Regions from separate parts of the Bradyrhizobium sp. R2.2-H genome, predicted to be linked through region 2. Evidence: riboswitches for the same ligand, from Rfam matches in the RefSeq annotation. Region 2 holds a riboswitch; the other holds the start of a gene.
What was found. Region 2 has a riboswitch for S-adenosylmethionine ahead of metX (homoserine O-acetyltransferase MetX). Riboswitches for the same ligand answer to the same signal wherever they lie in the genome.
Positions count from the first base shown of each region.

Region 1: it holds a riboswitch for S-adenosylmethionine, as region 2 does, so the genes downstream of both, EDE08_RS37115 (O-succinylhomoserine sulfhydrylase) here and metX (homoserine O-acetyltransferase MetX) in region 2, are expected to answer to the same signal.

Region 1 is NZ_SMBR01000026.1:1,565-16,722, reverse strand. Features, by position in the region: gene EDE08_RS37145 (Hsp33 family molecular chaperone) at 29-1,051, shown strand; gene apaG (Co2+/Mg2+ efflux facilitator ApaG/CorD) at 1,223-1,615, opposite strand; gene EDE08_RS37130 (OpgC domain-containing protein) at 1,816-3,072, shown strand; gene EDE08_RS37125 (SGNH/GDSL hydrolase family protein) at 3,072-3,845, shown strand; gene EDE08_RS37120 (SGNH/GDSL hydrolase family protein) at 3,858-4,850, shown strand; gene EDE08_RS37115 (O-succinylhomoserine sulfhydrylase) at 4,922-6,109, opposite strand; SAM riboswitch at 6,186-6,265, opposite strand; gene EDE08_RS37110 (2'-deoxycytidine 5'-triphosphate deaminase) at 6,346-7,482, shown strand; gene EDE08_RS37105 (cytochrome-c peroxidase) at 7,514-8,818, opposite strand; gene EDE08_RS37100 (hypothetical protein) at 9,100-10,152, shown strand; gene EDE08_RS37095 (MATE family efflux transporter) at 10,317-11,759, shown strand; gene EDE08_RS37090 (VOC family protein) at 12,038-12,397, opposite strand; gene EDE08_RS37085 (helix-turn-helix transcriptional regulator) at 12,455-13,294, opposite strand; gene EDE08_RS37080 (methylated-DNA--[protein]-cysteine S-methyltransferase) at 13,390-13,965, opposite strand; tRNA gene EDE08_RS37075 (tRNA-Gly) at 14,139-14,212, shown strand; gene EDE08_RS38790 (hypothetical protein) at 14,647-14,814, shown strand; gene EDE08_RS37070 (DUF6161 domain-containing protein) at 14,829-15,158, shown strand, end outside.
Region 2 is NZ_SMBR01000004.1:546,332-561,489, forward strand. Features, by position in the region: gene EDE08_RS13570 (AfsR/SARP family transcriptional regulator) at 1-279, opposite strand, end outside; gene EDE08_RS13575 (hypothetical protein) at 723-1,004, shown strand; gene clpB (ATP-dependent chaperone ClpB) at 1,050-3,689, opposite strand; gene EDE08_RS13585 (MOSC domain-containing protein) at 3,932-4,720, shown strand; gene EDE08_RS13590 (NlpC/P60 family protein) at 4,931-5,584, opposite strand; gene EDE08_RS13595 (alpha/beta fold hydrolase) at 5,799-6,662, shown strand; gene metW (methionine biosynthesis protein MetW) at 6,714-7,376, opposite strand; gene metX (homoserine O-acetyltransferase MetX) at 7,378-8,574, opposite strand; SAM riboswitch at 8,660-8,739, opposite strand; gene EDE08_RS13610 (chorismate mutase) at 8,896-9,744, shown strand; gene hisC (histidinol-phosphate transaminase) at 9,775-10,872, shown strand; gene EDE08_RS13620 (prephenate/arogenate dehydrogenase family protein) at 10,869-11,804, shown strand; gene EDE08_RS13625 (DUF2125 domain-containing protein) at 11,926-13,110, opposite strand; gene EDE08_RS13630 (gamma-glutamylcyclotransferase) at 13,221-13,823, shown strand; gene EDE08_RS13635 (lysophospholipid acyltransferase family protein) at 13,820-14,593, opposite strand; gene EDE08_RS13640 (YdcF family protein) at 14,605-15,158, opposite strand, start outside.

The sequences.
Region 1 (15,158 bases), on a different contig from region 2:
CTCAGCCTCCGACCCCAGATAAAGCGCCATGGTTTCCCAATCCCCTGACATGAAAACCGGGCCAGAAGGCCCGGTTCGCGCGCCATCACCGGTTCCGATCGACGACGCCGTGCTGCCTTACGAGGTCGACGCGCTCGATGTGCGCGGGCGGTTGGTGCGGCTCGGCCCGGCGCTCGACGATATCCTGACCAAGCACGATTATCCCGCACCCGTCGGCAAGCTGCTCGGTGAAGCCATCGTGCTGACGACGTTGCTCGGCACCGCACTGAAATTCGAAGGTCGCTTCATTCTTCAGGCCCAGACCGACGGTCCGGTGTCGTTCCTGGTCGTCGACTACATGGCGCCGGATCGCCTGCGCGCCTATGCGCGCTTTGACGCCGAACGCCTCGGCGAGGCCAAGGACGCCGGCGCGCTGCTCGGCCGCGGCCATCTCGCCATGACCATCGACCAGGGCCCCGACATGAGCCGCTACCAGGGCCTGGTTGCGCTCGACGGCGGCAGCCTGGAAGACGCCGCGCACGAATATTTTCTCCGCTCCGAGCAGATCCCGACGCGGGTGCGCCTTGCGGTCGGCGAGGAGTGGCGCTCGAGCGACGGCGGCAAGCATCGCTGGCGGGCCGGGGGCATGCTGATGCAGTTTCTGCCGAAGGCGCCGGAGCGCGCCCGGCAGGCCGATCTGCATCCCGGCGATGCGCCTGAAGGTGTCGAAGTGCACAGTGTCGCCGAAGACGACGCCTGGGTCGAGGCGCGTTCGCTGATCGAGACCGTCGAAGACGTCGAGCTGATCGATCCCGAACTCTCGGGCGAGCGGCTGCTCTACCGTCTCTTCCACGAGCGCGGCGTGCGCGTGTTCAATCCGCAGGTCCTCAAGGCGCAGTGCTCCTGCTCGCGCAATGCGGTCGCCTCGATGCTGAAGAGCTTCTCGCCCGACGACCGCGCCGCGATGGTCAAGGACGACAAGGTTGTCGTCACCTGCGAGTTCTGCTCGTCGGTGTACCAGTTCTCGCCCCACGAGGCGGGCGTGGAAGACGCGTTGCGTCTCCGTCGCTGAACTCGCAATTGACGAGTGGAGCAGTGCCCCACGCGCGGTGTCATCGCCCGACTTGATCGGGCGATCCAGTACTCCGAGACGATGCTAATCGAAGCGAGAGGCCGCGGCGTACTGGATGCCCCGGTCGAGCCGGGGCATGACAGTTGTGAGTGTTGCCGCGAACTTGCCCTCCTAATTCAACACCCGCTTGTTGTCGGGACTGTCGAGCGAGAACGTCGGCACGTCGATCTCGAAGCGCTCGCCGGTTTCGCTGACCATCTGGTAGCGGCCGGTCATGAAGCCCGAGGCGGTCGAGAGCGGTACGCCGGAGGTGTATTCGAAGCGCTCGCCGGGGGCCAGGATCGGCTGCTCGCCGACCACCCCCTCGCCCTTCACCTCCTGCTGGCGGCCAGAGGCATCGGTAATGATCCAGTGCCGCGTCTTGAGCTGCACGGTCTCCTCGCCCGAATTGGTGATGACGATGGTGTAGGACCAGAAATAGCGCGAGCGGTCGGCCGACGACTGCTCCGGAACAAAATTCGGCTCAACGGTCACTTCGATCTGGCGGGTCACGGCGCGGTACATGGTTGCTATAATAGCCAAATCCGTCCCGGGAACCAAACGCCACAGACGGCTTTGGCGACATCGTCCCGCCAGAATTCGAAGGGAAGGACACCCCCCAAGAGGGAGATTCCCTTGTACGATCCGGGCCGCTTTGCGAGACGACGGCGAGACCCTTACATTCTTTCAACGTGGCGTTTTACGGAAGGGTTCTTAGGTCCCCGATGACCATTGCCGACCAAGTGACGGGATCGACGATCGCGGGGACCGGCGAGGCCAGACCCGCAGGGACCAAGCCGCGCGCGGCCGCGCCGGCCATCACGCTGCCCGCCATCGGCGAGCGCGAGCTCCGGCTCGATCTGTTCCGCGGGCTCGCGCTGTGGCTGATCTTCATCGACCACCTGCCGCCGAGTCTGTTGACCTGGTTCACGATCCGCAATTACGGCTTCAGCGACGCCACCGAGATCTTCATCTTCATCTCCGGCTACACCGCCGCCTTCGTCTACGGCCGGGCGATGCTGGAGAGCGGCGTCCTCATCGCCACCGCGCGCATCCTGCGCCGGGTCTGGCAGATCTACGTCGCCCACGTCTTCCTGTTCACGATCTTCCTTGCCGAAATCTCCTATGTGGCGACCAGGTTCGAGAACCCGCTCTACACCGAAGAGATGGGCATCATGGACTTCCTCAAGCAGCCGGACGTCACCATCGTACAGGCGCTGCTCCTGCGCTTCCGACCCGTCAACATGGACGTGCTGCCGCTCTACATCGTGCTGATGCTGGCGCTGCCCCTGATCCTGTGGTCGATGAAATGGCGACCCGACGTCACCCTCGGCCTTTCGGTCCTGCTCTACGCGGTCACCTGGGAGTACGATCTCTATCTGTCGGCCTATCCGAACGGCTTCTGGGCCTTCAATCCCTTTGCCTGGCAATTGCTGTTCGTGTTCGGTGCATGGTGCGCGCTCGGAGGTGCGCGACGCATGTCGCGTATTCTGTCGTCACGCATCACGATGTGGCTGGCGATCGCTTATCTCGTCGCGTCGTTCTACGTGACGCTGACCTGGTATGTGCCGCAGCTTTCCCAGTTCATGCCGAAGCTGATCGAGCAATGGATGTATCCGATCAACAAGACCGATCTCGACGTGCTGCGCTTCACGCATTTTCTGGCGCTGGCCGCGCTCACGGTGCGCTTCCTGCCGCGGGACTGGCCGGGGCTGAAGTCGCCTTGGCTGCGGCCGCTGATCCTGTGCGGCCAGCATTCCCTCGAGATCTTCTGTCTCGGCGTCTTCCTTGCCTTCGCCGGCCACTTCATCCTGGCCGAAGTCTCCGGCGGTGCAGCCATGCATGCCTTGATTAGTCTCTCCGGAGTCCTGATCATGTGGGGGGTGGCCTGGGTCATTTCGTGGTACAAGCGCGTGGCTGACAAGAGCGGTGCGAAGACCAAAAACGCCGTCGGCAACGCCGATCTGGCGGGAGGGGGCTGATGAAGGCGAAGGTCCTCCTGAGCCTGATCCTGCTATGCGTCGCCGCCCCTGTGGCGCGCGCGGGCGATGCTGCGCCCACGGCTCCCCCCGCGCCCCCTTCCTGCGAATTGCCGGCCTATCTGCTGACCAGCGAAAGCCCACTGCCGAAGGTCGCCGCTGCCGTCAAGGCCGGTAAGCCGCTGGAGATCCTGGTCATCGGCAGCCGCTCGACGACCATTCCATCTTCGGAGAACAGCTCGTACCCGGCGCGCATGGAGGCGATCCTCAAGGAGAAGCTGCCGCCGCCGGAGGTGGTGCATGTCTCCGTAGAAATACAGAGCAAGAAAACGGCAGAGGAGACCGCCTCCACTTTCGTTAAGCTGATGGAAGCAAAAACGCCTACGTTGGTCATCTGGCAGACCGGGACCGTGGACGCTATTCGCGCCAGTGATCCCGACGAGTTTCGCAGTGCCGTCACCGAAGGGGTTGCTGCGTTGCAAAATGCAGGGGCTGACGTCGTCTTGATGAATCTGCAGTATAGTCCACGCACTGAAACCATGATCTCGGCGCAGCCTTTTCTCGATAATATGCGGGTGGTGGCGCAGGAGCACGGTATTCCGCTGTTCGATCGTTTCGCGATCATGCGGCAGTGGAATGATCAGGGTCAGTTCGACCTGTTCAGCCCGTCCCGCGGGCCCGAGCTGGCGAAGCAGGTCCATGATTGCCTTGGCCGGGCGTTGGCACAGTTCGTGTTCGACGCAGCCCGTCTCGAGCCGGCCCAGCAGCAAAATTGAGGTCTAGCGTTAATGAGTTCTCTCCGCCCTTTTTGCCTGACGACATGGCTGGCCGCGCCCGCAGCCGCGGCGCTGTTGTTGCTGACGCCCGCCTCGAAATCCTATGCCCAGACGCCAGCCGCCCAGGCGACAGCCGCCCCCGCGCAGTCGGCTGATCCCGCTTCCGCTTCGCCCTCCCAGACCACCGTCGCTGCGACGTCGCCCGAGCAGCGCGGCATCACGGCGCGCGCCATCGACAAGGTGAAGCAGGCCGCCAAATCCGCCAGCGACATCTTCAACCGTGTGCCATGCCAGCCGCCGAAGGACGGTTCGAAGGCGATGGGCTCGCTGCCGCACGTTGCTGGCAAGCTCGTCGCCGGCCAGCCCGTCGTCATCGTCGCGTTCGGCTCGTCGTCGACTCAAGGGTTCGGCGCGAGCTCGCCGGAGTTCAATTACCCCAATCGTCTCGCCGCGCAGCTGCGCCGGCAATATCCGACCGCCGACATCAGCGTCATCAATGCCGGCGTCGGCGGCGAGGACGCCCCCGAGATGATGAAGCGCCTCCAGACGCAGGTGATCGACAGGCATCCGGATCTCGTGATCTGGCAGGTCGGCACCAACGCCGTGCTGCGCAATCTCGATCCCGGCGAAACCGCCAAGATGGTGGAGGACGGCATCAGCCGCATCCAGGCCGCGGGCGGCGCCGACATCGTGCTGGTCGATCCGCAATATTCGCCGGCCGTCAACCAGCGCGCCGAGAGCGCAGGCAAGATGGTGAAGCTGCTCAGCAAGGTCGCCGAGCTCCGCCACGTCGGAATCTTCCCGCGCTTCGAGGTGATGCGCGACTGGCATGAAAAGCAGGCCATTCCGGTCGAGGGCTTCGTGATCGCCGATGGCCTGCACATGAACGATTGGGGCTATGCCTGCTTCGCTCAGCTGCTGGGTGACGACATCATCCGTTCCGTCGGCCAGATCAAGCTCGGGGTGAACGTGCCCGCGGACGTGCGGACGTACCGGCCGATGTGAGAGGGCGAATAGGGAATGGCGAGTAGCGAATAGATCGACCTATTCGCCAATCACTATTCGCCAGTCGCCATTCACGCCTTCTCCAGCGCCGCCGTCAGATCCTCGATCAGATCGTCGGCATGTTCGAGCCCCGCGGAGAGGCGAATGAACCCCTCGCTGATCCCGAGCGCGGCGCGGTCCTCCGGCTTCAGGCGCTGATGCGTCGTCGTCGCCGGATGCGTGACGAGGCTCTTGGCGTCGCCGAGATTGTTCGAGATCTTCGCCAGCTTCAATGCGTTGAGCACGCGGAACGCGGCCTGCTTGCCGCCCTTGACCTCGAAGCCGACCAGGGTCGAGCCGCCGCGCATCTGCTTCTTCACCAAAGCTGCCTGCGGATGATCGGCGCGGCCGGGATAGACCAGCCGCGAGATCTTCGGATGGCTCGCCAGCACCTCGGCGATGCGTGCGGCCGTCTCGGTCTGCGCGCGCACGCGCACGCCCAGCGTCTCCAGGCCCTTGAGCAGGACCCAGGCATTGAACGGCGAGATCGAGGGGCCGGTCTGGCGCATGAAATTGTGGATGTGCTCGGCGATGAAGGCCTCCGACGACAGGATGATGCCGCCGAGGCAGCGGCCCTGGCCGTCGATATGCTTGGTCGCGGAATAGACCACGACATCGGCCCCTAGCGCGAGCGGGCTCTGCCAGATCGGCGTCGCGAACACGTTGTCGACTACGAGCCGCGCGCCGCCCTTGTGCGCGATCTCGGCGATTCCGGGGATGTCGAGCACGTCGAGGGTCGGGTTGGTCGGGCTCTCCAGGAAGAACGTTTTCGTGTTGGGCTTCAGCGCGCGCTGCCATTGGTCGAGATCGAGCCCGTCGACCAGCGTGGTCTCGATGCCGTAGCGCGGCAACAGGTCCTGGATGACGTAGAGGCACGAGCCGAACAGGGCGCGCGAAGCCACGACGTGGTCGCCGGCTTTGAGCGGTGCGAGGATCGCAGTCGTCACCGCGGCCATGCCGGTCGCGGCCGAGCGGGCCGCTTCGGCGCCTTCGAGCTCGATCATCCGGCGCTCGAACATCGCGATGGTGGGGTTAGAGTAGCGCGAATAGATGAAGCCGGGGTCCTCGCCCTTGAACCGCGCCTCGCACTCCTCGGCGCTGTTGTAGACGTAGCCTTGGGTGAGGAACAGCGCCTCCGACGTCTCGCCAAATTGCGAGCGCAGGGTCCCGGAATGGACCAGGCGGGTTTCGGGACGGTAGTTGGTAGGCGACTTCGACATAGGACCCTCCGACATGACCATTCGACACGCAAACGGTCACAAAAAAAACCGGCCTGGATATCTCCACTGGCCGGGATCACAGAGGTCCCCGGCCTGTTTAGCGATTTATTTAACGTGGCTGCAAGCCGGCCGGCTCAAATCACCACGGGATAAGTGATGCTCATATTCCGCAATGCCCTTTCCGTCAAGACGTCCATCGGCTAGCCGTAAAAGGCTGATATTTCCCGCATGTTGGGATGCAAGCGAGCCCTGATGAGGACCCCCGGTTGACGTTCACGGTCGCCGCCGACGCCAATGGTATCCTGCCCGACCGCATGATCGCGGCGATGGCGGAAGCGGGGCTCATCCTGCCCGAATACGACTTCGTCGAAAGCCAGATCCAGCCGGCGAGCCTCGATCTGCGCCTCGGCGATATCGCCTATCGCGTCCGCGCGAGCTTCCTGCCCGGTCCCGGCGCCACGGTCGCCGAACGCATCGATGAATTGAAGCTGCACGAGTTCAACCTCGCCGACGGCGCCGTGCTGGAGACCAACTGCGTCTACATCGTGCCGCTGCTGGAAAGCCTGGCGCTGCCGCCGGAAATCGTCGCGGCAGCCAACCCCAAGAGCTCGACCGGCCGGCTCGACGTATTCACGCGCGTGATCGCCGACGGCACCCGCCGCTTCGACATGATCGGCGCCGGCTATCATGGCCCGCTTTATGCCGAGATCAGCCCGAAGACCTTTCCGGTGCTGGTGCGCGAAGGCTCGCGCCTGTCGCAGGTGCGCTTCCGCACCGGCGATGCCATCCTCAATGCCGACGAGCTCGATGCGCTGCACGCCAGCGAGCGTCTCGTCGACATCGACGATGCCGACCTTTCCGGCGGCGTCGCCGTCTCCGTCGACCTCTCCGGCGAGAAGGCGAGCGGCTTCGTCGGCTATCGCGCCAAGCGCCACACCGGTGTCGTCGACGTCGATCGCCGCTCCGGCTATGCGGTCGAAGACTTCTGGGAGCCGATCTCGGCCCGCCCCGACGGCAGCCTCATCCTCGATCCCGGCGAGTTCTACATCCTCGCCTCCAAGGAAGCTGTGCAGGTGCCGCCCGACTACGCCGCGGAGATGGTGCCGTTCGATCCTTTGGTGGGCGAGTTCCGCGTGCACTATGCCGGATTCTTCGATCCCGGCTTCGGCTATGCCGGCGCCGGCGGGCTAGGATCGCGCGCCGTGCTTGAGGTGCGCTCGCGCGAAGTGCCGTTCATCCTCGAGCACGGCCAGATCGTCGGCCGCCTCGTCTATGAAAAGATGCTCGCCCGCCCCGACGCGATGTACGGCCAGCGCATCGGTTCCAACTACCAGGCGCAGGGATTGAAGCTGAGCAAGCATTTTCGGGTGTAAGTGTCAGCAAGCGCTGCGCGTGAACCATGGCTCAAAGCGGCGGCTTCGGCCGTGGTGGCTTCGGACCAAAGGCGCGTGCCGTATCGCGCTGCGGACGGTTCACCTTGGATAGTGCGAGCTGTCGCGCATACTCCTTGTCGCCGGCGTCCTTGTATTGCGGACTGGTCAGTGCCGCCATCAACGCCACCACGTCGTCGATCTCGGGCTCTGTCAGCGCCAGCGGCTGGATGTCCTCATCGAGCCACGCGTCAGCAACGCCGTCGCCCTTGTTGTAGTGATCCATGACGTCCCACAGCGTTTCCATCGATCCGTCGTGAAAGTAGGGCGCGGTCACCAGGATATTTCGCAGGCCGGGCGTCTTGAAGGACGCAATGTCGCCCGGCCGCTTGGTGATCAGGAAACGCCCCAGAACCGACATTTCGTTCGCGATCGCCGCGTTGTCGACATCCGGCGCACGTCCCTGCGCCAGCTCGCGCTCGGCCTGCTCCGCCAGCGCACCGACGCGATGCCGAAGGATGCCGATGCCGATGTTGTGAAAATCGTGATCGGTGAAGACAGTCGGATCGCGCTCTCTATCCGTCAGCGCATGGCAAAGATTGCAACGCGCCTTGTTGTTGAACAATTCCCAACCACGTTTGGCCGAATCGCTGATCGCATTCGCATCTCCGGCGATGAAATGATCGAAGGGCGAATCGAAGGAGGCGAGAGTCCGTTCATAGGCTGCAATGGCGCGCAACATGTCCTGTTCGTTGACGCCGCGGCCGAAGGCCTGCATGAACTGGGCCTGATAGTCCTTGTCGCCGGCGATCCTGGATACGGCATCGCCGATGCTGGCCGAGCCCATCTCGAGAGCGTTGGTGATCGGCAGCGCCGCCTGCTGCTCAAGCGTGTCGACGCGACCGTCCCAGAACTGCGACTTGTTGTAGAGCGCATTCAGCACGGTCGGGGCGTTGCGTTGGCCGGCGCGCCCATGGATGCCGATCGACACCGGCCTGCCGTCGGTGAAGGCGCGTGCCGGATCGTGGCAGGTGGCACAGGCGATGGTGCCGTCGCCTGAGAGCTGGGCGTCGAAGAACAGCTTCTGTCCCAACGCAACCGTCGCAGGTGCAAGCGGCGTTGCCGGCGGGATCACTGACGCTGTGAGCGCCGCGGGAAAACCGACCTGATCCCGCGAGCGTGGCTCGGCGAGCGGCCCTTGCCGAGGTAGCGGCGGCGGTTGCCCCGGCGCCAGCGCTGGCGGTGGACCGACAGTGCTGTCTTCGTCCGCCGCCGATGCGGGAAGGAACGGCAAGATCTGCGACAGGAGCAGGAGAACGGCCAGCGATACAGCGCGCATCCGATAGCCTTTGTTCTCGGGACAAGTAGGAAAGCTAACACGAAAGGCCCTGAACGTCATGCGGAGCGAATCGATGAAGGCGCATCGAGATTGCTCCAAGCCGTAGACGAGCGAAGCGATATCCGGGATGATCTGAGGAAGGATCCGGATATGGCGTCGCTCATCCGGCTACTTTTCTGGATCGCCGATCTGGTCGGGCATGACGGCCGCGTGCCTGGCTCGGTTGCGTCGCCTCTCGCGCAATGACACAGTCCGTCACAACAAATCCATCGGGAGCAAGCATGAGGAGCGAAACACAAGCCGTGCAGGAAGCGCAATGGAGACGCTGGCGGGCGGTCGCCGACCTCTATCATGCTTATTTTACCGGCCTCATCCTCACCGTGGTGACGCGGCGCGGGACAGCGGATGCCGCGGAATTCGTCTTCCGCCTGTTCCGCCGCCAGCAGCAGGAGCGTTTCCTGCCCGGGCTCGAGAAGCTCGGGCTTAAAGGTCTGCCGCCCGCGGTCGCGGCGGCGCAATATCACTATCTCTCCAACTGGATCGGCGGTGTGCACGTCGAGTACATGTATGAGAGCGACAGAAAAGCCTGGATCCGCTATCCGCCGCCGCGCTGGATCTGGAGGGGCACCGCGATCTGCGGCGTGCCGGGCGAGGTCTCCAGCGCGATGCTGCGCGGCTGGCACGCCAACAACGGCGTTGCGCTTGGTGATCTCAGGCTCGGCTTCGTCTGCACCAAGCAGAGCGTCGACGGCCAGGACGGGCTCGAAGGCTATTATCATCAATACGACGATCCGCTCGAGCTCGACCAGCGCCTGGTGTTCGCGCGGCATCTGGAAGCTCCATTGTTCGATGCGAAGACCGCACCGGCGCTGCCGGTCGCGAGCTGGCCGAAGCCGCGGCTGGAAAAAGCCTATCGCAACTACGCCATGGAATATGTCCGCACCGCCGCGCCCGTGATGGTGCAGCTGTTCGGTCCGGAGGATGCCGGCTATCTCCTGCATCTCACCGGCAAGCTGATCGGCATGCAATATTTCGACGAGGTTGCCTCGGCGCTGGCGATGCCCCGCGGCGGCGCGAGCGAGTTCGCGTCGTTCCTGAGCGCGTTGTTTGCCGCGCAGGATGATGCGGCCGAGACCACGCAATCAGAAGCCACCTTCGAAATCCACCAGCAGAGCTGGAAGCTGATGGACGACGTCGCCGACCACCACCCCGCTTGTGCGCAGGTGCTGGCGGGATTGTTGGAGGGGCTCGCCGCGGGTTGCGGACGGCACATCGGCGTGCAGATGCGCTCTGCGGCCGCTGGCCGTCCGCCACTGGTCTGGACGATCGGGTAAGTTCACCGATTGGGAGCGCTGCCGCAGGGCACGCCTGCACCCGACGCAGGAGGAATCGGCGCGCACCGTGTTAACAAGTCCCGCCGCGCCCTGCGCGCGAATAGGTTGATTGGCACACCTTTTCATTGCCGCGCCGCAAATGGCGCTTCTGCCCGGGAGAGGACATGACGGACATCGCCGAGATCCCGGTCGATGAACAGGAGCGCCCGTTGCCGCCGCCCCCGCGCTCCGTCAAGAGCGCGCTGACCGACGGGCCGATCCTGCGCACGCTGCTCTCCCTCGCCTGGCCGAACGTGATCGGCTTGTCGGCCGGCATCTGCGTGGTGATCGCGGAGACCACTTATGTCGGCCGGCTCGGTGTCGAGGCGCTTGCGGCGATGGCGCTGGTGTTTCCGACCGTGATCCTGACCATGACGATGTCGGGCGGCGCCATGGGCGGTGCGGTGGCCTCGGCCATCGCGCGTGCACTCGGCGCCGGTGATCGCGAACGCGCCGGCACGCTCGCCGTGCATGCGATGCTGATCGGCATCAGCTTCGGCCTCGTCTTCATGCTGGGCATGCTGATCTTCGGACCGAGGGTGCTCGAAATGCTTGGCGGCCGCGGCGCTGTGCTGACGCATGCGATCGCCTACACGCAGGTGTTTTTCGGCGGCGCCGTGCTGCCCTGGTTGCTCAACACCATGGCGGGCGTCCTGCGCGGCACCGGCAACATGAAGCTGCCGTCGTTCCTCATCCTCAATTCCGCGGCGTGGCAGATCATGCTCGGCGGCGCGCTGGGTCTCGGTCTCGGACCGGTGCCGCAGTTCGGCATGCGCGGCGTCGCGGCCGGCGCGCTGATCGCCTATTCCATGAACATCTGCATCATGGGCTGGTACCTGTTCTCCGGTCGCGCGCGGATCGTCCTGAGACTGCGCGGCTTGCGCATCCGATGGGCGATGTTCTTCGACATCCTCAAGGTCGGCGCCATCGCCTGCTTCTCGCCGCTGCAAGGGGTGCTGACGATCTCGATCTTCACACACATGCTGGCGAAATTCGGCACCGCGATCCTCGCCGGTTACGGTATCGGCGCGCGGCTCGAGTTTTTGCTGACCTCGATCGCGTTCTCATTCGGCATCGCCTGTGTGCCGATGGTCGGGATGGCGATCGGCGCAGGCCGCATTGCACGTGCCCGGCGCATCACCTGGATCGCCAGTGCGGCCGCTTTCGTGGCGGTCGGCGCGCCTGCATGCCTCGTTGCGATCTTCCCGGATCTCTGGGTCAACATGTTCACCGACAGCGTGGCCGTGCGCGCGGCGAGCCATCAATATCTCTCGACCGTCGGGCCATTCTACGCCTTCTTCGGCCTTGCAACGACGATGTATTTCTCCTCGCAAGGCGCCGCCAAGGTGATCGGCCCGGTGCTCGCGCAGACGGCGCGGCTGATCTATATCGCGGCTGTCGGCTGGTGGCTGTCGACGCACGACGCCAGCGCGCAGAGCTTCTTCTGGCTGGCCGCAAGCTCGATGGTCGTGCTCGGCGTGCTGTCGTGCTCCAGCGTGGTGCTGACACGCTGGGGGCCGCGCAAGGCGAAAGCTGCGATCAGGCCGGCGCTTTCGACTGCCGACTAAAGCGCTAGTTGGCAAATCACAGTCCGCACCCCTCATGGCATGCTCCTCGCGTGCTTGGCTCCATCGGGAGAGCGGATTCGACCGGACACACGCGGGCATGGTTACGGCTGGCGAGGGCGCGGCTCTGTAAGGAAACTCAAAGTGAATGATCAGGCCGTTGCCGGTATCGGAGTCATTCCGGGGCGGCTCGGAGAGCCGAAACCGGAATCTCGTGATTCCGGGTCTGGTGCTACGCACCATCCCGGAATGACGGCGATTGTGCTGCGATCGCTCGCGCCTCACACGCAAACCGCCTCGACATTGTTGCCGTCGGGGTCGATCAAGAACGCCGCATAATAGGTCGGGCTGTAGTCCTTGCGCGGCCCGGCGCCGCCATTGTCGCGGCCTCCGCTCCTCAGCCCTTCGGTATGGAACGCCTTGACGGCGTCATGATCCTTGGCGCGGAAGGCGATATGGGCGCCGTCGGCCGTCCGGCCCTTGTTCAGGTGCAGCCACAGCGCCGGCTGGCCCTTCGGCCCGAAGCCGGCATAACCGTCGCCGCTCGAGCACAGGACATAGCCGAGCGGCGCGAGCACTGCGGTGTAGAAGTGTGTCGCAGCGTCGAGGTCCGCAACACGCAATCCGATGTGGTCGTACATATTCGTCTCCATTGCAGAAGCGTGCCGAGAGGGGGCACGCGCCGGAGACGACCCTAGTTAGTTGAGGGTAAGCTGCTCTTGGAGAATCTTGCGCTGTCCCTTCGAGGCCTGGCGGAATTTGGTCGGGGATACACCGGCAGCGCGGTGGAAGGTGCGGACGAAATTGGAGAGATCGCCGAAACCGACGTCATAGGCGATGTCGGTGACCGCGATGTCGTCGTCAGTCAGCAGCCGCGCCGCGTGCCGCAGCCGCGAGCGCACCAGATATTGATGCGGGGTGACGCCAAGCACGCTCGAGAACAACCGCAGGAAATGGAATGGGCTGAGGCCCGCCTGACGCGCGGCCTGCTCGAGGTCGAGTTCGGCATGCGAGTTGTCGTCGATCCACAGCGCAGCCTCGACGGCGCGGCGGCGGTCGCGCGCGGTGGGGGTGGCTGGCTTGCGCGCCTTGCCCGAGACGACGTCAATGAAGCGGCCGGCGAGGATCTGGCCGATCTCGTCGAGGCCGAGGTCGCTGTTGCCATCTGCTGCCGTCTGAGCGAGCTCGCCCAGCACCATCAGTTCGGGCAGCGGCGGCGTCGCGCCGACCTGCCAGACCTCACGCTGCCCACCGAGAGTCTCGACCAGATCCTCGCTGAGAAAGAACGACAGGCAGACGTCGCCGGACACGTGCTCATGCGTGCAGGTGTATTCCTCGCCGGGGGCGCCGACCAGCATCGAGCCTGCCACCAGCTCGAAGAAACCGGCGCGGCAATGGCAGCCGAAGCTCCCTGCGCGGACATAGGCGATGGAATGGCCGGTGCGGCATTCGGGAAACGGCGTATCGTCCGGTCCCGCATCGCAGCGAAATTCGGAGACCGTCATCGACGGCGTCGTCAGCAGCGTGGTCGCATCCATCCGGCCTATCTAGGCATGATCCGGAAAAGTGTGTAGCGGTTTTCCGACGAGATCATGCCAAAAAAACAAAGCTAAGGTGCGATCAGGATCGCGCCTTAGCTGGCGCGGGGCGGAGCAACGGGCAGCGGCACCTCGAACAGCGTCTTGCTGGCGACGGGTTGGGCACCTTCGAGCGCCAGCAGCCGCCGCCTGGAGATCATGCCGGCATAGGGGGAAAGCCGGTCGGTGTAATTGCCGGCCTCCAGCACCCGGTGACAGGGCACGATCAGCATGTAGGGATTTTTGGCGATCGCCTGCGCCACCGAGTGCACGGCGCCGGAGGCGCCCAGTGCCTTGGCGATTTCGTGGCAGGTGCGCGTTTCGCCGCGCGGGATCGTGCAGGTGTGCTCGTAGACCCGCCGGTTGAAGCCGGGCACCCCGCCGGCGTCCAGGCTGACGTCGGAGAAATCCGGCTCGCCGCCTTGCAGCAGGCCGACGATCCCCTCGATCGCCAGCTCGGCGTTCTCGGAGGGCCGCTGCTCCCGCGCCTCGGGATGGACCTGGAAAATGCGGCGGCGGGTGTCGATCTCCCGCGCCTCCGGCAATTGCACGGCGACCACGCCGGTGCCGCTCCAGATGATGCCACAGCGCCCCAGCGCCGTATCGAATATCGCGTAAGCACGCCCCGCCATGCACACGCCCCACTCAGTGCACGTTTCGTCCCAGACACGAAATCATAACACCGCCACAATCCGGCGCACCTGGAATCTTGTCAGGACGTTAACAACCGTCGGGCCGGGCGCGCCAAAGCGCTTGGCGGGAGGCGCCGTCTCGGCTAATCAGGAGGGGCGCGAAGCGCGCATAAGCGGGCGTAGTTCAATGGTAGAACGGCAGCTTCCCAAGCTGCATACGAGGGTTCGATTCCCTTCGCCCGCTCCAATGCTTAGCTAAAATTCCACCGACCGTTTGTTTGCGGTTTTCCGGGATTTGTTCATTTTCTGGCCTCAAGTTTTCTGGTCCGCGCTTCGATCGCGGCAGCTCGTCCGACGTCGCGTCGGATGAGCCTTCGACAGACTCTTCCTTCCATGATCGCGTCGCAGCGATCTCGCGAATGCTGAAGCCGGCGAAGTAGAATTCTGTCGCGGCTGTTCCTCGAAAGTCGTTGAAGCGCAAGTCTTGTTCCGCCATCCCGGCGTCAATCTTTGCCTTGTGGGAATCAAGGATGGGGCGTCTGGATTTGTCGCCCAGATACGCTCAATCTTAGGTAGTCTGAGAGGCTCCTGAGGGACTTTTCCACAGGTCTGGCACGCTGGCGCGATTGCGACTTACCAAGCTCGGGTATCTGTAGAGGGCCTCTACAACAGGAGGCAATCATGAACGACTTCAGTGATCTCCTTACTTTTAACTTCGCGAATCTGATTGGAGGGACCGCCCACGGCCGTGACGCGATCGTCGGGCTCATCGCCATCGTCGCCATGACGCTGATTGCGATCTTGGGGCTGAAGAGCATGAGGGTCTCCAACCGACCGCGCGGGCGCTAAGGAGGTGTGAGCGAATGGTCGACGACGCGGAAACAACCGGCGAGCCGTTCTTCGAGGTCGAGGTGAGGGGAGACCACGTGCTCCGCTTCAACTCGTTCGACGATATCCGCAAGTGGCTTCAGGACGAGCGCTCCAAATTGCAGTGGTTGATGACCGGTGAGGACTTCGGTCCCCATTTCAACGGGAATTTCCGCGACCTCTACCGAACCGGCTTTCAAAACCTCAACAACGCTCTTCAGGCGTGGCAAAACGAACCAAACAATGCCGCTCTACGCAAGCAGCAATTTTTCAACCAATTCAAGTCGTTCTACCAAAACGAGCGCACGGTTCTTTCGAGCCACCCT
Region 2 (15,158 bases):
CTCGGGACCAACCGTCCTCAAACCGCGGCCGTCCTGGTAGTCGGGAGACGACGCAAGCAGCTTCCGTAGCCGCCAGACCGCAGAGTTCATGGCTCGGCGCCCTCTCTCATTATCCAGCTCCGGCCAAAACAAGTCGATAAGCCGCTCGCGGCGATGCGGGCGATCCGGAAACGTGAGGAGGAATCCAGCCAATCGTCGCCCGGCTGGACCGAGATCAGACCAAATCTGTTCGTTATTGCTGGTAACCCGACTGGCGCCGAATAAACTAACGCTCAACACGGCTGTCCTCCCGCGCGAACACGAATAAAACGCACACCTAAAAATGTCGTTTTGGCTTTCCGCCCTTCCAGAGCAAAATTGCAGCCTCAAATTTAAACGCAGATTCTACAAACGGCGCGCGAGATCGAGGCTCCCCCAATACTACCCACGCATCGCACGCCCGCCTCCCCTTCAGAGATTGTGGTGATCGGGCGCGAAGTTGTTCAAGAAGAATCTTACAGCCCTTACGAGATGACGCGATGCGTGCGACTTTTCAACAACACTCTTTCTCCGTGCGGTAACCTCACACTCGGCAAGATTGCGGTATCAGGGGATGCTTGGTCGGGCATCAACGGATTCGCTTTCCATTTCCACCCGCCTCCAATTTTCCATTGGCTGCCGCGGAACGGAACAGGAGCTGACTAATTTGATGGGAATCGGCAAACCCTCAATGGAGGAATGTCATGGCAAGCCTGTCGGGATCGGAGCGCATTACCCGGGACGATCTTATCAAGGCGACCGGCGCCGTCGACGACGTCACCATCGCCCAACTCATAGCGACCGGTGCGACCGTCGACGAACTGGCGGAAGCTCTGGCCTGGCTGGCCAATGACGAGCCGATGATGAATTCAGGCCGGCCACTGGCGACGGGGCGGGTGCGTGAACTCGTCGACATTCTCGTCGAACTCGAACCTGACGAGGACGACGATGGCCGGGGAGCGCCCGCGGCCGTCAATCAGGAATGAGACGCCCCGGCACGCATCATGCGCGCCGGAGCACCGCGTATTGGCTCAATTCAGCTTCCGCTTCGCCGCCGGCGCCTCGAACTGGGTGATCTCGGCGGTTTGCGGCGCCTTGCCGTTGAAGGTCAGCACGTTGCCTTCGGACGAGATCGCGACATTGTCGCCGTCCCTGACGTCGCCGGCCAGGATCATCTCGGCGAGCGGATCCTGGAGGTAGCGCTGGATCACCCGCTTCAGCGGCCTTGCGCCATAGGCGGGATCCCAGCCCTTGGCAGCGAGCCAGTCGCGGCCTGCGGCATCGAGCGTCAGCACGATCTTGCGATCGGTCAGCAGCTTCTGGAGACGAGCGAACTGGATCTCGACGATGCGGCCCATCTCGCTCCGCTGCAGGCGGTGGAACAGGATGATCTCGTCGACGCGGTTGAGGAATTCGGGGCGGAAATGCGCCCGCACCATTCCCATCACCTGCTCGCGCACGGCCGAGGTGTCCTCGCCCTCGGGCTGGTTCACCAGGAATTCCGAACCGAGATTCGAGGTCATGATGATCAGCGTGTTGCGGAAGTCGACGGTGCGGCCCTGGCCGTCGGTCAAGCGGCCGTCGTCGAGCACCTGCAGCAGGACGTTGAAGACGTCAGGGTGCGCCTTCTCGATCTCGTCGAACAGCACCACCTGATAAGGCCGGCGCCGCACCGCTTCGGTGAGCGCACCGCCCTCGTCATAACCGACATAACCCGGAGGCGCGCCGATCAGCCGCGAGACCGAGTGCTTCTCCATGTATTCGGACATGTCGAGGCGGACCATCGCGGTCTCGTCGTTGAACAGGTACTCGGCCAAGGCTTTCGTCAGCTCGGTCTTGCCGACGCCGGTGGGCCCCAGGAACATGAACGAGCCCGTGGGGCGGTTCGGGTCCTGCAAGCCCGCGCGCGAGCGGCGCACGGCGGTTGCGACCGCACGCACGGCCTCGGCCTGGCCGACGACACGCTTGCCGAGCTGCTCCTCCATCTTCAGGAGCTTCTCCTTCTCGCCTTCCAGCATCTTGTCGACGGGCACGCCGGTCCAGCGCGAGACCACCTGCGCGATGTGGTTGGCGGTGACCGCCTCCTCCATCATCTCGCCGGAGCCTTCGCGCGCCTCGATATCCGCCAGCTGCTTCTCCAGCTCCGGGATACGGCCGTAGGCCAGCTCGCCGGCCTTCTGGAATTCGCCGCGCCGCTGCGCGTTGGCGAGCTCGACACGCAGGCCGTCGAGCTCGGCCTTCAGCTTCTGGGCATCGGAGAGCTTGTTCTTCTCCGCGCTCCAGCGCGCCGTCAGCCCAGCAGACTTCTCCTCGAGTTCGGCAAGGTCCTTCTCCAGGGTCTGGAGCCGGGTCCTGGAGCCGGGATCGCTTTCCTTCTTCAGCGCCTCCTGCTCGATCTTGAGCCGGATGATCTCGCGGTCGAGCGAATCCAGCTCTTCCGGCTTGGAATCGACCTGCATCTTCAGCCGCGCCGCGGCCTCGTCCATGAGGTCGATCGCCTTGTCGGGCAGGAAGCGGTCGGTGATGTAGCGGTTGGACAGCGTCGTGGCGGCGACGAGCGCGGAATCGGTGATCCGCACGCCATGGTGCTGCTCATACTTGTCCTTCAGGCCGCGCAGGATCGAGATGGTGTCCTCGACCGAGGGCTCGCTGACGAAGATCGGCTGGAAGCGCCGCGCCAGCGCGGCGTCCTTCTCGACATGCTTCTGGTATTCGTCGAGCGTGGTCGCGCCGATGCAGTGCAGCTCGCCGCGGGCGAGCGCCGGCTTGAGCAGGTTGGACGCGTCCATCGCGCCGTCGCCCTTGCCGGCACCGATCAGCGTGTGCATCTCGTCGATGAAGAGGATGAAGGTGCCTTCGCTCCCGGTCACTTCCTGGAGCACGGCCTTCAGCCGCTCCTCGAACTCACCGCGATATTTCGCGCCGGCGATCAGCGCGCCGAGGTCGAGCGAGAGCAGTTTCTTGTCCTTGAGGCTCTCCGGCACGTCGCCGTTGACGATGCGCAGCGCCAACCCTTCCGCGATCGCGGTCTTGCCGACACCGGGCTCGCCGATCAGAACGGGGTTGTTCTTGGTCCGGCGCGAGAGCACCTGGATGGTGCGACGGATCTCCTCGTCGCGGCCGATGACCGGATCGAGCTTGCCGTCGCGCGCGGCCTGGGTCAGGTCGCGGGCATATTTCTTCAGCGCGTCATACGCGTTCTCGGCGGTCGCGGAATCCGCGGTGCGGCCCTTGCGCAGCGCCTCGATCGCCGCGTTGAGGTTCTGCGGGGTGACGCCGCCCTTGTTGAGGATGGTGCCGGCTTCGCTGGTCTTCTCCAGCGTGAGCCCGAGCAGCAGCCGCTCGACGGTGACGAAGCTGTCGCCGGCCTTCTCGCCGGCCTTTTCGGCGGCGTCGAAGGTGCGGGCGAGCTCGGGCGCCAGGTAGATCTGGCCGGCGCCACCGCCGGAAACCTTCGGCACCTTGCCGAGGGCGTCCTCGGTCGCCTTCAGGATTGCACGGGAATTGCCGCCGGCGCGGTCGATTAGGCCGGCAGCGAGCCCCTCATTGTCGTCCAGGATGACTTTCAGGAGGTGCAGGGTGGAAAACTGCTGGTGCCCCTCGCGCATCGCGAGCGACTGCGCAGACTGGATGAAGCCCCTGGAGCGTTCGGTATACTTCTCGATGTTCATCTTTTTCTGTCCCTCGGCCTGCCCTTGGGGCCCTCTCAGGCACCCCAATACGGCATCTTCATTGGGTTTCCGCTCGCCGCATTGAGGTTTCTCAAGCGGGAACGGTCGTGTTTTTGCCGACGTTGCCGCCGGCCTGCGGGAGATGTGGGAAGCAGATTGCGGATGCGAAAGAGGCGAGTTCACAAATTCGTGCGCTCCTGGGCGGGCTTGGCGCTGGCGGGCCGAATCCCTTAAGTAGCGGCATGACAGCCAGCCACACTGCCGAGATCACCGGCCTCTACCGCTACCCGATCAAGGGCCTGACGCCGGAACACCTGTCGCGCGTCGCTTTGCGGGTCGGCCAGACCCTGCCAGCCGACCGCCGCTACGCCATCGAGAACGGCCCGAGCGGGTTCGACCCCGAGGCACCCGAGTGGAAACCGAAGATCCAGTTCCTGATGCTCGCGCGCAATGAGCGGCTGGCCGAGCTCGACAGCCGATTCGACGACGCGAGCAATGTCCTGACCATCCGCAAGCGCGGCCAGATCGTGGCCAGCGGCGATCTTGAGACCGCCGCCGGGCGCGCCGCGATCGAGGCCTATTTCAGCGAGAACTTCCAACCGGAGCTGAAGGGCCCGCCCAAGGTTCTGTCCGGCCGCGACCACAGCTTCTCCGACGTCGCCCGCAAGGTCGTCTCGATCATCAATCTCGGCAGCGTCCGCGCGATCGAGACCATGCTCGGCGGCGCCGCCGTGCATCCGCTGCGCTTCCGCGCCAATCTCTACGTCAAGGGCTGGCCGGCCTGGTCGGAGCTCGATCTCGTGGGCCAGACACTTGCGGTCGGGCCGGCGCGGCTGAAGGTGATCAAGCGCATCGTCCGCTGCCCCGCCACCAATGTCGATCCTGAAACCGCCAAGCGCGATCTCGAAATCCCGCCCACGCTCTCGCGCCATCTCGGCCACATGGATTGCGGCATCTACGCCGAGGTGATCGCCGACGGTGACGTCGGCGTCGGCGATGTGGTGGCAGTGGAAGAGCCGAGATTGGTGTGAGCTCTCTCTCGTCGTCCCGGACAAGCGCGCCCCTCAAGCGCGCGCCGATCCGGGACCCATAGCCACAGGGAGTGTTTGGCGAAGACTCGTGGTCACCGGCTCGCGCGACGGCACGCGCCTGTGGTTATGGGTCCCGGATCGGCGCTAACGCTTGTCCGGGACGACAACTTCACATGACGCGAGGGTCCACCCGCCCCACGCACCGTCACCTCAATTCGGCATCACATACGCATAGATCCTGCCGCGCGAGACCGGAGCTTCGCGGACCCGGTTGCCGTTGTTGCCGGAGATCATGATCGGATTGCCCTGCGCATCGATGCCGGTGATGATGCCGACATGACCGCCGCGGCGGCCGCGCGACATCACCGCGATGGCGCCGACTTGCGGACCGGACACGCGCGTCCCGTAGCGCGCGAACGAGCTCGCCATGTCGGATCCGGTGCCCTGATGGCCGGTCTTCTGCAGCACCATGTTCATGAAGCGCGCGCACCACAGACTGCCGCGGCCGGTCGGATTGCCGCCGATATAGCGCCGCGCCTCGGACACGAGGTTCGATCCGCCACTGAAGCCGCCGCTCATGCCCGCACCGCCGGCGTTGGCATTGGGGTCATAGCTGGCCTGGGTGTTGCCGAACCCGCTCGCCTGCAGCTGCGCCGCGCTGCGCTCGAAGCGCGAGCTGCGGGCATGGTGCCGATAATGACGGGAGTGATGATGCCTGGCGTGATGCACGTAAGCGTGCCGCTCTGCGCTATGACGATGATGCGGTCGTGCCGAGGCCGGAGAAACGAATACGGCGACCGCCGAAAAGAACAACGCCAGCGCGACAACACAACGCGACAGGCGGAACGCAAACAACTCAACCATTCTTCATCCTTCGTTACACCCCTACTTTCCAATCGGCCGGTGAAGTGGCCGACATAGGTCAGGCCGTTAAGCCGCCCGATGTGGCGAGAAAAAGACACCGCGTCGGCGAATAGCTGCGATGATTTTGTATCGGTGCTGGTTCGATGCTGCCGCATTGCGGACAACAGCGTTAACTGCGATCCTGCAAAGACGGCTTGACAGAGGGAAAGAGTTAATGCCCCACGCCACGACAAGGGACGACGTCCGCATCTATTTCGAAGAGGCGGGTCAGGGAACGCCGATACTTTTTCTGCACGAGTTCGCGGCCGACTACACCAATTGGGAGCCGCAGATGCGCTACTTTTCGCGCGGCCATCGCTGCATCGCCTATTCGGCGCGCGGCTACACGCCTTCGGACGTACCCGAAGGTGACGTCTACACCTACACGCATTTCTACACCGATGCGCTCGCGGTGCTCGACCATCTCGGCATCGAGCGCGCGCATCTCGTCGGCCTGTCGATGGGCGCCTATTCGTCGCTCCAGATCGGGCTCAACGCCCCGCAGCGCGCGTTGTCGATGGCGCTCGCCGGCGTCGGCTCCGGCTCGGAGATCGAAAATCTGGAGGCCTGGCGCCAGCAATGCCGCGCCAATGCCGAGCAGTTCGAGACATCGGGCTCCGCCGAAGTCGCAAAGGTCACGCGCGAGGCGCCGAGCCGGATTCCCTTCCTGGTGAAAGACCCGCGCGGCCACGCCGATTTCTATGCCGCGCTGGCACGGCACGACGCCAAGGGTTCGGCGCGCACGATGCGCGGCTTCCAGGGCGGACGTCCCTCGATCTACACGATGATGGACGCGATCGCGAAGGTGGCAACGCCCGCGCTGATCATCTGCGGCGACGAGGATGATCCCTGCATCGGGCCCAGCCTGTTCCTGAAGAAGCACCTGCCGGCCGCGGGCCTCGCGATGTTTCCGAAGTCGGGCCACGTGCTAAACCTCGAAGAGCCTGCGCTGTTCAACGAGAGCGTGGAGCGGTTCGTCACGCTGGTGGAAGCCGGACGGTGGCCGGTGCGCGATCCGCGGTCTTTAGCTCCACACTAGCCGTCATTCCGGGATGCGCCGAAGGCGCAGGCCCGGAATGACGGAGAGAGATTATTTCCCCCCGCCCCTGCTCAGCAAGAACACCGCCTGTTCGCCGAACATGTTCCATACCCACCAGGGCAGGTTCAGCGGCACCGGGCGGCCGTAGAGATCGAGCGCGACCGAGCGCTCCATCTTGACGTTGATCTCGTCGCAGAGCTCGACGAAATCCTTGATGGTGCAGAAATGGATGTTGGCGGTGTCGTACCAGGTTGCCGGCAGGTTCTCCGTGCGCGGCATGTGGCCGCCGATCAGGAGCTGCAGCCGCATCTTCCAGAAGCCGAAATTCGGGAACGAGACGATGGCCCGGCGGCCGATGCGCAGCAGATTCTCCAGCACCACGCGCGGCTGCCGCGTCGCCTGCAGCGTCTGCGACAGGATCACGTAGTCGAAGGCGTCGTCGGGATAGTTGACGAGGTCGGTGTCGGCGTCGCCCTGCACCACCGCAAGCCCCTTGGCAACGCAGCGGTTGACGCCCTCGCGCGACAGCTCGATGCCGCGGCCGTCGACGCCGCGGGTCTCCAGGAGCTGAAGCAGATCGCCCTCGCCGCAGCCGACGTCGAGCACCTTGGAGCCCGGCTTGACCATCTCGGCCACCAGCCGATGATCGGCGCGGTAATCACCGGACGGCCTGGCCGCAACGCCGTCCAGCGGCAATACTTCCTGCACGGACATGTCAGCTACCCTTCAAGCCGCGGGCCTTGCCTGCCGATTGCAGGAAGGCGCGGGAGATGTCGAAGAATTCGGGGACGTCGAGCAGGAAGGCGTCGTGGCCGCGATCGGTTTCAATCTCCGCGAACGACACCCGCGCGCTCGACGCGTTCAGCGCGTGCACCAGCGCGCGCGATTCCGAGGTCGGGAACAGCCAGTCGCTGGTGAAGGAGACCACGCAGAAGCGGGTCTGGATTCCCGCAAACGCCTTCGCCAGCACGCCGCCATGGTCGGCCGCGATATCGAAATAGTCCATCGCGCGCGTCAGATAGAGATAGGAGTTGGCGTCGAAGCGCTCGACGAAGGACGAGCCCTGGTAACGCAGATAGCTTTCGACCTGGAAATCCGCGTCGAACGAGAAGGTCGGCAGCTCGCGGTCCTGCATGCGCCGGCCGAACTTGCGATGCAGTGCCGCGTCCGAGAGATAGGTGATGTGCGCGGCCATCCGCGCCACCGCGAGCCCGCGATGCGGATGGATGCCGTGATCGGCATAGCCGCCGCCATGCCAATCGGGGTCGGCCATCACGGCCTGGCGCCCGAGTTCGTGGAAGGCGATGTTCTGCGCCGAGTGCCGCGTCGCGCAGGCAATCGCCAGCGCGGAGAACACGCGGGCAGGATAGGCCGAGGTCCATTGCAGCACCTGCATGCCGCCCATCGAGCCGCCAACGACGGCGAACAGCGTGTCGATGCCGAGCCGGTCGATCAGCATCGCCTGCGCGCGCACCATGTCGGGGATGGTGATGACGGGGAAATCCAGGCCCCAGACCTTGCCGGTGGCGGGATTGATCGACGCCGGCCCGGTCGAGCCCATGCAGCCGCCGATCACGTTGGAGCAGATGATGAAGTAGTGCTTGGGATCGATGGGCCGGCCGGGGCCGACCAGCGTCTCCCACCAGCCGGGCTTGCCGGTGACGGGATGCACATTGGCGACGTGCTGGTCGCCGGTCAGCGCATGGCAGATCAGAACGGCGTTGGAGCGATCGGCGTTGAGCTCGCCATAGGTCTGGTAGGCGATCTGGAACGGGGTGAGATCGACGCCGCAATCGAGCCGCAGCGGCTGCTCGGTGCCGAAATGAGCGACCTGCGAGCTCGGGTGATCCACCTCGTGCGACCGTTCGTCGGCGCTGATCGCAGGACTGGGTACTGACTTGACGCCAACCATCATCGACCTCGTTTGCGACTGCCGTCAGACCGCCGCTGGAATCAGGCCATGAAAAACCCGGCCTGAACGATAGGTTCGGCCGGGATCGGAAGCGTCCCCGGCCTGTTTAGCGAGTTTTTTAACGTGGCTGCAAGCCGGCCGGCTCAAATGACCACGGAACGGGCAAAAGTTACCGTCTTGGGCGGTTTTCGTCAAGTCGCGGCCCGGATCGACTGAATTCGTCTGTCTCGCATCGACCGAAAAGGACCTCATTTCTCTTTGCTTTCGCCGCCCCGACTGCCTAATCAGGACATCCCCCATCGCAACGATCGACGACCAGACATGTCCCAACGTCCGCCCGCGCCACCATCGCTCCAGGAATTGCGCAAGGAGATCGACGCGATCGACGAGAGCATGCATCGCCTGCTGATGCAGCGCGGCGACATCATCGACCGCCTGATCCAGGTGAAGCAGACCCAGGAGGTCGGCTCGGCATTTCGGCCTGCGCGCGAGGCCTCCATGATGCGCGAGATCGTGCAGCGCCATCGCGGCATCCTGCCGCTCGACACGGTCGAGAGCATCTGGCGCGTCATCATCTCGACGTTCACCTATGTGCAGGCGCCGTTCTCCGTGCATGCCGACATCTCGGTGAGCGAGCCGGCGATGCGCGATTCCGCGCGCTTCCATTTCGGCTTCACGGTGCCTTACGTCGCCCATTTCAGCGCGCAGGCCGCGGTCGAGGCGGTGGCGAAATCCAAGGGCGACCTCGCGCTGGTCTCGGCGACCTCCAGCCGCACGCCGTGGTGGCTCTCGCTGGAGGAAGCTGGCGCGCCGAAGATCATCGCGCGGATGCCCTTCGTCGAACGTGCCGATCATCCGGCGGCGATGCCGGTGTTCGCGGTCTCGCGCGTCCCCGACAGCGCCCTGGTGACGGAGGTCGAGACCTTCAGCGTGCGCGTCTCCGGGTGGAACGCCGAGGTCGCGCGCGCCCTGTCGCCGCTCGCCGAGATCGTGGCGGTGCCCGATACCGCCTTCGATGGGGCGGCGCTGCTGGTCTCGGTCACCAGCGCGACCAGCATCGACAAGATCAGGGCTGCCCTGATCGAGGCGGGGGCCTCGGTACGCTCCACGGCTCTCGTCGGCAGCCACGCAACGCGCTATACGGTGCCCCCGACCGGGGCGAAATCGTAAATCGCGCGCCTCGCCATTTCGGAGTTGAAGATGTCCCGCCCCGTGCCGAATCCCGGCATTCTCGATATTGCGCCCTACACCCCCGGCAAGAGCCCGGTGCCGGAGCCGGGCCGCAAGGTGTTCAAGCTCTCGGCCAACGAGACGCCGTTCGGCCCCTCGCCCAAGGCGATCGAGGCGTTCAAGCGCGTGGCGGATCATCTGGAGGACTATCCGGAAGGCACCTCGCGCGTGCTGCGCGAGGCGATCGGCCGTTCTTTCGGGCTCGATCCCAACCGCATCATCTGCGGCGCCGGTTCGGACGAGATCCTCAACCTGCTCGCCCACACCTATCTCAGCCATGGCGACGAGGCGATCTCCACCACGCACGGCTTCCTGGTCTACCCGATCGCGACCATGGCGGTCGGCGCCAGGAACGTGATCGCCGAGGAGACCAACCTCACCTGCAACGTCGACGCCATCCTCAAGGCGGTAACGCCGAAGACGAAGCTGGTCTGGCTCGCCAATCCGAACAACCCGACCGGCACCTATATTCCGTTCGACGAGGTCAAGCGGCTGCGCGCCGGCCTGCCCTCGCACGTGCTGCTGGTGCTCGACGCCGCCTATTCCGACTACGTCTCGCGCAACGATTACGAGATGGGAATCGAGCTCGTCGCCACCACCGAGAACACGGTGGTGACGCACACCTTCTCCAAGATCCACGGCCTGGCTGCGCTGCGCATCGGCTGGATGTTCGGCCCCGAGCACATCATCGACGCCGTCAACCGCATCCGCGGTCCCTTCAACGTGTCGACGCCGGCGATGTATGCCGCGGTCGCCGCGATCGAGGACACCGCGCACCAGGCGATGTCGAAGCAGTTCACCGAGACCTGGCGCAACCGGCTCACCGAGGAGATCGGCAAGCTCGGACTGAAGGTGACGCCGAGCGTCGCCAATTTCGTGCTGATCCACTTCCCGACCGACAAGGGCAAGACCGCTGACGAGGCCGACGCCTTCCTGACCAAGCGGGGCCTCGTGCTGCGCGCGCTGAAGAATTACGGCCTTCCGCATGCGCTGCGCATGACCATCGGCACCGAGGAGGCCAACCGTCTCGTGATCGAGGCCTTGCACGACTTCATAGGCGGCAAATGAATGCTGATCCGCACTTCCGGCGCGTCGCGCTGATCGGCTTCGGCCTGATCGGCGGCTCGATTGCGCGCGCTGCGAAGCTCCAGGGCCTGGCCGGCGAGATCGTCACCACCGCACGCTCGGAGAAGACGCGCGCACGCGTCGCCGAGCTCGGCATCGTCGATGAGGTCGTGGCGACCAATGCAGAGGCCGTGAAGGATGCCGATCTCGTCATCCTCTGCATTCCGGTCGGCGCCTGCGGAGCGGTGGCGCAGGAGATCGCCGCGCATCTGCAGCCGGGCGCGATCATCTCCGACGTCGGCTCGGTCAAGGGCGCGGTGGTCAGGGACATGGCCCCGCATCTGCCGAAAGGCATTCATTTCGTGCCGGCGCATCCGGTCGCAGGCACCGAGCATTCGGGCCCGGATTCGGGATTTGCCGAGCTCTTCATCAACCGCTGGTGCATCCTGACGCCGCCGGAAGGCACCGACATGGCCGCCACGGAGCATCTGCGCGCGTTCTGGGCGGCGATGGGCGCCAAGGTCGAGATCATGACGCCGGATCATCACGATCTCGTGCTCGCGATCACCAGCCATTTGCCGCATCTGATCGCCTACACCATCGTCGGCACCGCGGACGAGCTGGCGCAGGTGACGGAATCCGAGGTGATCAAATTCTCCGCCGGCGGCTTTCGCGATTTCACCCGTATCGCCGCGTCCGACCCGACGATGTGGCGCGACGTCTTCCTCGCCAACAAGGAAGCCGTGCTGGAGATGCTCGGCACCTTCACCGAGGATCTCGCCAAGCTCACCCGCGCGATCCGGCGCGGCGACGGCGAGGCGCTGTTCGATCACTTCACCCGCACCCGCGCCATCCGCCGCGGCATCGTCGAGATCGGCCAGGATTCGGCCGCGCCCGATTTCGGCCGCCAGCATGGCGCGCTGAAGCAGCCGTAGCTTGGGCCGTCATTCCGGGGCGCCCGAAGGGCGAGCCCGGAATCCATCGGGCCACAGCGCACGCGGTGAAATGGATTCCGGGTTCGATGCTGCGCATCGCCCCGGAATGACGAGAGAGGCTTCAATACAGCGGCGGGATCTGGCCGACCTTGACCGGGCCGAGCAGCACGGCGCCGTCGACGAACTTCAGCGGGAAGCTTCGCGCCTTCTTGCCTTCCAGCGTGCTCTCGGTGCCGATCGAATTGATGCCGGCGGCGACGCCGGCATTGGCGTTCTGCTTGATGACCTTGCCGAGCCCGGGCACGGCGCGGTCGAGCGCGCCGAACAGATTGTTGAGGTCCTGCGACTTCACGCCGGGGGCGACGCGGTCGAGCGTTGCCTGTGGCACGCCCTCCTCCAGCATCTTCTCGATACCGAGCGCCGGGATCACGCGCTCGAGGCCCGTCACCGTCATCTGCAATTCGCCGTCGAGCCGGCCGTTGGCCGAAAGGCCGAGCGTGCCGGCCGCGACCGCGATCATCTCGCCCTGCTGGATCCGCGACTGCACGATCTCGATATGGCCGCCGGCAGCCTGGATTTCGCGGAAGCGCTGCGGCCAGGGCTTTGGCGTGAGGTCGGAGAGACCGGTGATCTTGGCGCGGGTGTCCGCCTCGAACGGCTCGGCGAGCAGGGGATGAACGCCCTGGATGCTCCCCTGCGCGACATGGACCACGGTCTCGATCACGGGGTGATCGGAGGGTGATCCATCCGCGAGGCGGCCGTGCAGCTCGATCTGCTTGGCGCGCGCGAGCGGCACCTGCACGCTGCCGTCGACGCGGTTGAGGCTGGGATCGTCGAACACGATGGAGGCGCGATCCGGCACGGCAGGCAGGCCGGCCACGCTGGCGCGGCCCTTGCTCCAGTTCACCACGAAGGTGTTTTGCGTGATGCCGTCGGTCAGCGTCGCAGGCGCGGAGAATTCGGCGATGACGCGCTTGGGATCGTAGACCTGGGCGACGACCAGGATGTTGTCGAGCTTCGCCGTGAACGGCGTCCTGCTCGCGTTCTGCGACACCAGGGCGACGCTGGCGCCGGAGCACTGGACCTCGAAGCGGAACGGGAAGCCCGCGATCGAGCGCTTGGCGCAATCATAGATGCGGCCGGACTTGGCCTCCTGCGCCCGCCAGGCGTCTGCGGCGATTTCGGCCTGCGACGCCGCGTAGAACCAGAAACCGCTCCACGCGACCGCGAGGATCAGGACGAGAACGGGTGCGATGAAAAGGCCCCAACGGGAGCGACGGCCTGCGGCAACGGTCATATTGGACATGCGGCGACCCTTTGATCCCGGATTTTGGCAAATGTAAGCGGGGACGGCCTGCGACGAAAGGCGGAGAATTCGCTTCGCTTCGGGGCATGGTTCTGGTAGCCGTGCCCGAAATGTCGGAAATCACCGTCCCTTCCGTCACCACCGCCAAGGGCGACCTCTGGGTGTTCGGCTACGGCTCGCTGATGTGGCGGCCGGGCTTCGAGTTCGAGGAACGCATCCCGGCGCGGCTGGTCGGCGAGCACCGCGCGCTCTGCGTCTATTCCTTCGTGCATCGCGGCACGCCGGAAAAGCCTGGCCTGGTGCTCGGGCTCGACCGCGGCGGCGCCTGCCGCGGCATCGCCTTCCGCGTCGCCGAGAAGAACCGTGCCGAGGTCGTCGCGTACTTGCGCGCACGCGAGCAGGTCACGTCGGTCTATCGCGAGGTGATGCGTTCGGTGTGGCTGGAGAACGATGCGCGCCAGCGCGTCTCTGCACTCGCTTACGTCGTCGACCGTGGCCACGCGCAATATGCCGGCCGGCTGTCGCTCGCCGAGCAGCACCGCCATGTCGTTCAGGGCCACGGCCAGTCCGGCGCCAATCGCGACTACGTGACCGCGACGGTGAAGGCGATCGAGGCCGAAGGCTTTCGCGACATGCAGCTGCATCAGCTCGTATTGATGCTGCATGGTGATGCGCATTCGCTGCACGCCGCGGCTCCGAACGAAGATCGCTAGCCGCCCGTTGGCGCGTAGCTCGGCGCCGAGCCGATCGATTGCTCCTGCTCCCTGCGGCCGGCCTCGACGAGGCGGCCGGTCGCGTCCTCGATCGCGGCTTGCACGCGGGAGAGAAACTCGTCCTTCGGCAGGCCCGGCGGCAACGGTTCGAGAAATTCCACAACCAGCGTGCCGGGATAGCGCATGAAGGTGCGGCGGGGCCAGAACAGGCCGGAGTTGAGCGCGACCGGCAGGCACGGCACGCCGCACGACGAATAGATCTGTGCAAAGCCGGTCTTGTAGTCGGGCGGCGCGCCCGGCGCGCGCCGCGTACCTTCCGGAAAGATGACAAGTTGCTTTCCGCTGCGCACGGCCTCGCGCGCCCGCCGCGTCATCTCCAGCAGCGCCTTCACGCCGGCATTGCGGTCGATCGCAATCATCCCGGTCTTGACCAGAAACTGGCCGAACACCGGGATCTGCATGAGCTGGCGCTTGAGGATGAAGATCGGCCGGTTGAAGAAGCCCGGCAGCACGAAGGTCTCCCAGAACGACTGATGCTTTGCCACGATCAGCAGCGGGCCTTTCGGGATGTTCCCGACACCGCGGAATTCCACCTTGATGTTGCAGACCACGCGCATCAGGAACAGCGTTGCCTTGGCCCACCATTCCGCCACCGTCAGCATGGCGCGCGGCGGCAATGCGAAGGTCGGCAGCGCCACGATCGCAAGGCACACCAGCACGGCGTAGAACAACACGTTGAACACGAGCGAGCGTAGAAAAATTGGGAACATCGATGGTCCGATCAATTGGCCTGTGCGGTAGCGGGCCGCTTCGGCTGCTGACCTGCAGGCTGCTCCGATATCTCGGGCCAGAGGTCAATCCCGAAATGCTCCAGCCGCACCCTGAGCTCGGCCGCGATGTACTTGACATATTCCGACAGGAGCAGCCGCAGCGTCGATCCCGAGGTCCACCACGGCTCCTCGCGCCATTTTTCGCCGACCACCGCGAACGGGATCAGCGTCATCTGTGGCATTGCATGCGAGAATTCCACCAGCGCGCGCGGCATGTGATAGTTGGAGGTGACCACGATCAGCGATTTGAACCGGCGCCCCTCGGCCCAGCGCCGCGCTTCCGCTGCGTTGCCGCGGGTCGAGAGCGCGGTGCGGTCGAGGTCCACGCAGCAGGTCATGAAGGACTGGTTCTCCGGCAAGGTCCGGGAGATGTCGCTCGCCCTCGAGGTCGGATGCACGCCGGAGATCAGGAGCCGCCTGCCGTAGCCCGCAGCGAGCAGCTCCATCGCGTCCGATACCCGCGAGGAGCCGCCGGTCAGCACGACGATGCCGTCGGCTTTGCGGT